DNA from 2 places in the Noviherbaspirillum phoenicis genome. Region 1 is predicted to be linked to the other one. Evidence: predicted binding sites of a transcription regulator. Region 1 holds the regulator's gene; the other holds the start of a gene.
What was found. The regulator sigma-54, encoded in region 1, starts transcription at its own class of promoters, with help from an activator protein. The targets are predictions, from matches to a motif close to TGGCANGNAANCTGCTTT.
Positions count from the first base shown of each region.

Region 1 (4,233 bases):
TCTCGAAGGCGCCAGCCCGACCGACGAGGTCGAAGGCGAATTCATTTCCTACGACAGCAAGCAGGAGTTTTACTCGGTCAACAACACGCCCAGCAGCACCAGCAAGGCCGGCGCCGGACGCATCAAGGCCATCATCCAGCCACGCAACGACACCAAGGCGCCCTGAGATGGAGAACAGCATTCTCAACGTGCAGGGCCTGCAAAAAAGCTATGGCGCGCGCCAGGTGGTGCGTGATGTCTCCCTGCATGTCGAAAGCGGCCAGGTGGTCGGATTGCTGGGGCCGAACGGCGCCGGCAAGACCACGTCGTTCTACATGATCGTCGGCCTGGTGCCGTCCGACGCCGGCGCCATCGACCTGGACGGCGTCGACATCTCGCGCCTGCCGATCCACCGCCGCGCCGTGCTGGGCCTGTCCTACCTGCCGCAGGAAGCATCGGTATTTCGCAAGCTTACGGTGGAGGAAAACATTCGCGCGGTGCTGGAGCTGCAGCGCTATGAAGGCAAGCCGCTGTCGAAGGAACAGATCGCGAACCGGCTCAATGCCCTGCTCTCCGAACTGCAGATCGAAAAGCTGCGCGACAACCAGGCGATGTCGCTCTCCGGCGGCGAACGCAGGCGCGTTGAAATCGCGCGCGCCCTGGCTACCAGCCCGCGCTTCATCCTTCTGGATGAGCCCTTTGCCGGCGTCGATCCGATCGCCGTCATCGAAATCCAGCGCATCGTGCGCTTCCTCAAGGAACGCAATATCGGCGTGCTGATCACGGACCACAATGTCCGCGAGACGCTGGGCATTTGCGACCATGCCTACATCATCAACCAGGGCGTAGTGCTGGCCAGCGGCCGCCCGGACGACATCATTGCCGACGAGTCGGTGCGCCGCGTCTATCTCGGCGAGCACTTCCGGATGTGAGAAAAGGCAAAAATGAAACAGACACTTCAACTCCGCGTATCCCAGCATCTCGCGCTGACGCCGCAACTGCAGCAGTCGATCCGGCTGCTGCAGCTTTCAACGCTGGAACTGCATCAGGAACTGGAACAGATCCTGTCCGAGAATCCGCTGCTTGAACGTCTGGATGATCCACTTGACCATTCGATCAGGCTGCTCGCCGACGGCTCCGTCAGCAGCGCGCCGACTTCCACGCCAAGCGGCGACGCACCTGCTTCCGACGCTGCCCCTGCCACGGAAGGCGAAGGCGGTTTCGAAGCCGGCGAGGGTGGCGGCGAAGGCAGCGATAGCGGCGCCGACGCCGACTGGAGTTTCGACGACGTTGCTCGCACCTCCAAGGCCCCGGAAGACGACGATGCCCGCCCGCAGATGGAAGCGCATGAGCTGACCCTGCGCGAGCATCTGCTGGAACAGATGCGCGTAACTGTCCAGAATCCGCGCGACCGGGCGCTGGTTGAACTGGTGATCGACGCGCTGGATGACAACGGTTATCTGACCGAGCCGCTGGAAGAGATCCACGCCCGCCTGCCGGAGGAACTGGAAGTCGAGATCGAGGAGCTGTCGATGGCGCTGAAGCTGCTGCAAAGCTTCGACCCGGCCGGCGTCGGCGCGCGCGACGCGTCGGAGTGCCTGGCGCTGCAGATCCGGCGCATGCCGCGCGTTCCCATGGTGACGCGCCGCACCGCACTGCAGATCGTCGAGAAGCACTTGCAGCTGTTTGCGCAGCGCGACTTCAACAAGCTGAAGAAGAGCCTGGACTGTGACGAGGAAGACCTGCGCGAGGCGCAGGCAGTGATCCGGCAATGCAATCCGCACCCTGGCGCCATGTTCGCCAGCGACGCGTCGGACTATGTCGTGCCCGACGTGATCGTCAAGCGCGGCAAGAACGGCTGGCAGGTGATGCTCAATCATGACGTCATGCCGCGCCTGCGCGTCAATGCGCTGTATGCCAACATCCTCAAGCAGAGCAAGGGCGAAGGCTCGATGAGTTCGCAGCTGCAAGAAGCGAAATGGCTGATCAAGAACATGCGCCAGCGTTTCGATACCATCCTGCGCGTCGCCCAGGCCATTGTGGACCGCCAGCGCAACTTTTTCTCCCATGGCGCAGTGGCAATGCGACCTCTTGTGTTACGAGAAATAGCTGATACACTGGGTTTACACGAAAGCACCATCTCGCGTGTGACCACACAGAAATACATGCTCACGCCGCATGGCATGTTCGAGTTGAAGTACTTCTTCGGCAGCCATGTTGCAACCGATGCAGGCGGCGAAGCCTCATCGACTGCAATCCGGGCGTTGATCAAACAACTCATAGGAGCCGAAGACCCGAAGAACCCATTTTCCGATAGTCGCATCGCAGAAATGCTGGCGGAACAGGGTATGGTAGTAGCACGCCGTACCGTCGCAAAATATCGGGAAGCCCTGAAAATCCCTCCAGTCAATCTGCGCAAGTCCTTGTAGTTCTTTGCAGCATGTAACTCGCTGACATGTTTCATCCTCAGTGAAACCTCTGCCGGCCTTTCACAGGAGCGTAGTATGAATCTCACCATCAGTGGACATCATCTCGAAGTGACTCCCGCAATTCGTGAATACGTGCAAGGCAAGCTTGAGCGGATCAAGCGCCATTTCGATCATGTCATTGATATAGCGGTCATCCTGGCCGTTGATAACCTCCCTGAGAAAGAAAGGCGCCAGCGCGCCGAAATCACCCTGAGGCTACGGGGCAAGGATGTGCATGTGGCCAGCATCGCACAGGACCTGTACGCCGCCATCGACACGCTGATCGACAAGCTTGATCGGCAGGTCCTGAAATACAAGACTAAGATCCAGGACCATCAGCATGCCGGCATCAAGCGCATGATCGGGGAAGATGACGATGGCGCCGCGGCGGCGCCGACCGCCTGAATCTTACGATTCTTCCCGTAAACGCGTGACCGCAGGGTGCCCAAGGCACCCTGCATAAAAAACCACAGTTCAAAAATACTGTTTATTCATACAGTACTTATGATACATTAACGCCATGTTCAACGTTTCTGCTTTGGAGAAGACGTCATGGCGCAATTCAATACCACCGCAAGCAACCCCCTCTATCTCGACCAGGCACCAGCCGGTTTCATGCTGCGCGTAGGTCGCCGCGAAATGCAGATCCGCCGCGAAGTGCGGAAAAACCAGTACAGCGTCAATCCCATCATCGATTGCCGTCCTGGCGACGATCCTGGCCACCTGCAGATGCTGTTGTTCAATCGCTGGACCGTGGTACTGGCCAAGGCAAACGCAGCACATTAATTCCCGGCAGGCTGGTGCGCTCATGCTTGCAGCCCGGTCTATACAAAGCTGCGTTTCTTGAATGTTGCTAAACTGTGCACTTTCATTAACGCGCCTGACAACGACGCTCATCCGGACCAATAGCAGGTACTTGCACAGGTAATCAAGCCTCAAGAACGATGAAGGCATCTTTTGTCAGGCGCTCCTGATCAGCCCAACATGAGCGCACACCTTACAGGCACCATAACAAACCATATCGGATTCATTACCCTTGATCGGGCCAAGGCATTGAATGCCTTGTCGCTGGACATGATAAGAGCGCTGACTGCGCTCCTGCGCGAATGGCAAGCCAATGATGATGTATTCGCAGTCGTCATACGATCAAGCAGCCAGCGCGCTTTCTGTGCGGGTGGCGACATCCGCTTTTTCTACGATGTCGGCACTGCGGGTCCGGCCGGTGGCAGCGCCTTGCTGGAAGACTTCTTCACTGAAGAGTACGCACTGAATCATCTGATTCACCATTACAGCAAGCCTTACATCGCCCTGATGGACGGCATCGTCATGGGCGGCGGCATGGGAATCTCGCAGGGTAGCGCGCATAGCCAGTTGCGCATCGTGACCGACAAGACTGCGATGGCGATGCCTGAGGTGCATATCGGTCTTTTCCCGGATGTAGGCGGCGGCTATTTCCTTTCCCGTCTGCCTGGCGAACTGGGCGTGTGGCTGGGACTGACGGGACAGACCATTGCCGCCGCCGATGCACTCTACGCCGGACTGGCCGATGTTTTCGTTCCTTCCTCCGTACTGCCCGAGCTGCTGTCCATGCTCGAAACAGAGCCGATGGCAACCGGCAAGCAAATCACTGAAAAGATACGCCGCTTCGCAGCGCCCTATCTTTCGGAAGCCGATCCCGGAAACAGCATGCTGGCCCGGCAGCGTGCGGAAATCGATCGCCATTTTGCGCATGACAGCGTCGCCGCCATCGTGGATTCGCTTGCCAGTGACAGCAGTGACTTCGCAG
Region 1 covers NZ_JBDFLX010000001.1:3,633,896-3,638,128, reverse strand. The annotation lists gene lptA (lipopolysaccharide transport periplasmic protein LptA) at 1-166, shown strand, start outside; gene lptB (LPS export ABC transporter ATP-binding protein) at 168-911, shown strand; gene ABC383_RS16290 (RNA polymerase factor sigma-54) at 924-2,408, shown strand; gene hpf (ribosome hibernation-promoting factor, HPF/YfiA family) at 2,484-2,852, shown strand; gene ABC383_RS16280 (hypothetical protein) at 3,000-3,233, shown strand; gene ABC383_RS16275 (enoyl-CoA hydratase/isomerase family protein) at 3,432-4,233, shown strand, end outside.

Region 2 (4,233 bases), on a different contig from region 1:
GATTTTTCAGTTTTATCAGGCATGGCTTAATTTAACGGTTTGTTTAAACACGGGTGACTCTGCAGCAGCCCACTCTCGTGGTGGATTGAGCGCGTATTGCCGCATTCAATGAATAGCTGGCGAGACGACGTTGCGCAGTCGGGCCTGGAGATGCCGGGCATGTCGATCGACTTCACTGATGCAGCCAGACTGGCACGCCGGCCTGCTCCTGGCCTTCGTCAGCCACCGCTGACGATCCGCTCCACAATGGCTTGCCTGGCAGCGCCAGTCCGGGCGCTCGCCCGGTGCATGGCAGGGAATGGATGGACCCGGCTCAGGAAGCATGCCATTAAAGCAAAGTCGCAGCGGATGCGGGAGTGTACCGGAAGCGGCGGTACTCTGCTGCACCGATTTATTGGAAGGCTGGTTCCATCAAGCCTGAGCCAGGCGTTTGCATTAAGTTTAATGAGCGATGCGGGACAAACATGCCACGAACAGGATCGGGCCGCCCGCTTTTTAAGGCTTCCACTGCGCTCCACATAGCATGCTTAACCGGCAACGAGCGTCTCAGGCGGATTCTGACATCAAACAAAAGTGCTGTTATAGTTCGCCGGTTGCACGAAATTGGGCTGTTTGTCAAGAGAGCAATGTTACTGCTCTACATCAAATTTCAAAGCAAATATTTGCTTCCCACCCTAAATGTTTCCATAAGGAAACCGATAACAGGACAGGCGGACAACGCCGAAATTTACAGGACGCGGCTGGAGCCGGCCCTCCCCCTTTTCAGAAAGAACCTCCATGGATGCTACGCAGACTGCAGCGCAACAGGTATTAACCCTCTGGTACGAGGATCAGGCGCTGCGCGTCGTTGTCGACCGGGAAGTACGTTTCGCTGTCGAGGACATCCGGCGCATCGCGCGCGCCCACGAGCACCGCGATACGGAATCAGTCCGCGACCCGCGTTGGCCGAAAGTCACTACCGACGATAACGGCGAGAGGATAGAAACGCTGGGTTGGTCGCAGGCACTGAACCTGATCGACCTGGGCGACCTGGCCTCGCGCGACATCCAGTTGTTCGGAGAATGGTTTCTGACAGGCGTCATCGAGCAGCTGTGCGAGGAAATCAGCCTTACCGGCACCGAGCGCATCGACACCTCCAGCGTCCAGGAGAGCAGCTTCTTCCGCAAGGCCGTCGCCGCCCTGGACGCTCCGCAGGCGCGGCTGACCCAGCAGCTGCACTGAGCGCTGCAAGCCGGCCAGACCGGCGCCATCCATTGCCTGGAAGCGGCTCAAGCCTCTTTCGGCTTGCCCTGCACGTCGCTCAGGCGGTACTTCTGGCGACGGTCGCCCATCAGATCGCGCAGTTCGCGGATCGGCAGGTTCGACACCTCGTGCATGCGGATCAGGATGGAAGCGCCAACCGGCAGACGGCGGTGCCTGATCTTGCTGATGACGGGCGGGGCAACCTCCAGCGCACGGGCCAGCGCCGCATCGTTTTTCAGGACCAGCCGATCCAGTAAAGCGTCCAGAAGCTTGTCCGGGTTGTATTCCAGCTGAGAAGTGAGCGGATGCTGTTCGTCCATGGCGTTGTCCAAAATAAGTTGCAATAGGTTAATAATATACCAATAAGAAATAAACAACTTGGTGCAGAGCAAACTTTAGAGTGATTAATTTGCAATTTCTGCCTGCTTGGACATTTGTCCGGCTCCTTGAGATTCCCTTGCTCCTTCCTGCCCAGTCATCAACATTTCATATAACGGGTATTGAAACACGGAATTTTATTTGCCCGGGTGGAGAGGATATAGTTGCACCTGTCTCCTCCACCCTCCCAAAGGATGGATTTACCCGCTCCCTGTGAGCGGGTTTTTTTTGCCCGTCTGGCTTGCCTTGCGCGTGACAGCGCCGTCCGTACGCATTGCATGGACAGTCTGGCGGCGCTTGGGTTCGACCAGCGTGGAAATCCCTTATGGGTGCGGTCAGAGCCGGCGCAGTGGCTGGCGGCACGGTTTACGGTTGGCAAGCGGCTGCTTGCCGCGCTTCCTGACGGTGCGACAGGCTCCTAGATGCCCTCTGCCGGGTCAATTCAGCACGGCATCTTGTAGGCGCGGACCGTCCATGCGCGGCCGTCGTCGCCGCGCGCGTCCTGATCGTCCAGCAGCTGGTAACGGCGCTCCAGCAGTTGCCACAGCGCTGCATGTTCCCAGCCGGACATCGCCACGATCAGCACCGAGCAGGGATGCAGGTTGTCGCGGGCGCATTTTTCCAGGATGGCCTGCGGATCATCGAAGCACTGCAGGGATTCGTTGAAGATCACGCAGTCGAAGCGGCTGCCCACCGTCTCGCAGTCGTAATTGCGCCGGCTGACCCTGACGCCGGGAAAGCTGGCGGTGGCGCGGCGCACGGCGTCGTCGGCAACATCGACGCCGGTGTAGGAGCCGCTCTCCAGGCCGGCGTGCTCGGTCAGATAGCGGTACAGCATGCCGCCGCCGCAGCCGATGTCGAGCAGGGCGCCATCGCCCACATGCCGTTGATAAAGTTCGCAGATCGTCAGATAAGGCGCGGGCTGTTCCGCGCTGTCCAGATCATCCCATAGGCCGGCTCGGTAGTGCGCACGCCATGACTGCTGCGCTGCCGGGCAGCCATGCAGGTGGCTGCCATTGCCGGTCGACTCACTCTGCGGGCCGGACTGGCCCGCGGTCGGGGTCGTACTCATAGAGGTGCTGAAGCTCCGGTTGTTTGCCTTGCCGATGGACCGTCGGCGGTGCTGCTTAGTTCGATGGTTGTGGCGAAATGCAGCCCGGTTGCGCTGAAGGCCGGCGCAGCGCAGCCGGCGGCTGGAATCGCCGTCCGGCTGGCATGTTTCGTGCGATCCCGCTACGTCGTGCCCGTCCCGTCACGGGCCTGCTTTTTTCGCGCCAGGAGTCTGCATGCAAGCCAACCGATTCAGCCCACTGAAACCCCTTCGCGCCGGCGGCGCATTGCTGCGCGGCGCTCTCCTGCTGCTGGTCTTCCGGCCCGGCCTATCCGGCCAATGCAGCGCGCAGACGCCGGCCTGCCTGGCATTTCTGGCGGCCCGGCAGCCCAGGTCCGGCCGTCAGGCAGCCGCGCCATACGAAGGTGCGTGAATGCACCAGCGTGGCGTGCAGCGCACCTGCAACTTGCCTTTCCGTCCTTTCATTCCTGTTGCGTCAGCGGATTGCATGGCATGCATCTCGCTAAGGTGGACGTGAAGCAATAAGACATCCATCAACAGGAGCCAACCGCAATGACTGCCAGGATTTCCCTCGCCGCCTTATTTTCGATGACCGCAGCCTGCAGCGCCTTCGCCGCCGATGCGCCTGCCGACCCACCCGCCGCGCCTTATACGGTCACGGGCCATATCGACCTGGTGTCACGCTACTACCTGCGCGGCGCCACCACGACGTACGGCAACGCATTGCCCACCCTGGGCAACAAGGTGGCCGACGCGCCCGAGTCCGACCGCCCGGCGCTGCAGGGCGGCCTGGACTTCGTGCATGAAAGCGGGTTTTACGCCGGTTACTTTGCCTCCAGCATCAACTACTCGTACAAGCAGCTGGGCCGCTCTTACGACGACCGCAACATCGTCAGCGGCTTCCAGAACGACAAGTCGGTCGAGAACGATTTCTACGCCGGCTACAACGGCAAGGCCGGCGACCTGGGCTATACCGCCGGGCTGACCGGCTATTACTACATCAACGGCAAGCACGCCAACGCCTTCGAAACCAAGCTGGGCCTGGCCTACGGCGACTTTGCGCTGTCGGCGCAGACCCTGCTCAACGATGTCGTGTGGGGCAACAAGGGCGACACCTACGTCACCCTGAACTACACCCATGCGCTGCCGTACAGGATCACCTTCCTGGGCAGCCTGGGCGGCTACGTCTACAAGAAGGAAGGCAAATTCCTTGGCACCACCGACACCCTCACCAACACGAGTTGCGGCGGCGGCAGCGCCTTCAACGTCAATGGCTGCTACGCCGGCAACACGCCGATCTCCAGCGGCTTCCGGCACCTGATACTGGGCTTCACCCAGCCCATCCTGGACACGCCGCTGACCTGGGGCCTGCAGGCCATCATCGCCGGCAAGACGCGCTTCGGCATCAAGCAGGACAACAAGGTGGTGGCCAGCATCAGCTACGGCTTCTGACCCCCGGGCGGGCTAGGCGGCGGGCGGCGGGTGCTAGAATCAGCCCCCGACCGCTTGACTGGGGAGTCCACGCCCGATGCGTCGCCGTC
Region 2 covers NZ_JBDFLX010000002.1:255,353-259,585, reverse strand. The annotation lists gene ABC383_RS20750 (hypothetical protein) at 1-23, opposite strand, end outside; gene ABC383_RS20745 (hypothetical protein) at 778-1,221, shown strand; gene ABC383_RS20740 (hypothetical protein) at 1,269-1,562, opposite strand; gene ABC383_RS20735 (class I SAM-dependent methyltransferase) at 2,063-2,692, opposite strand; gene ABC383_RS20730 (hypothetical protein) at 2,907-3,104, shown strand; gene ABC383_RS20725 (TorF family putative porin) at 3,245-4,144, shown strand; gene ABC383_RS20720 (hypothetical protein) at 4,221-4,233, shown strand, end outside.
Region 2: a site for sigma-54 is predicted at 3,181-3,198, ahead of ABC383_RS20725 (TorF family putative porin). Genes of this name have one in related genera too.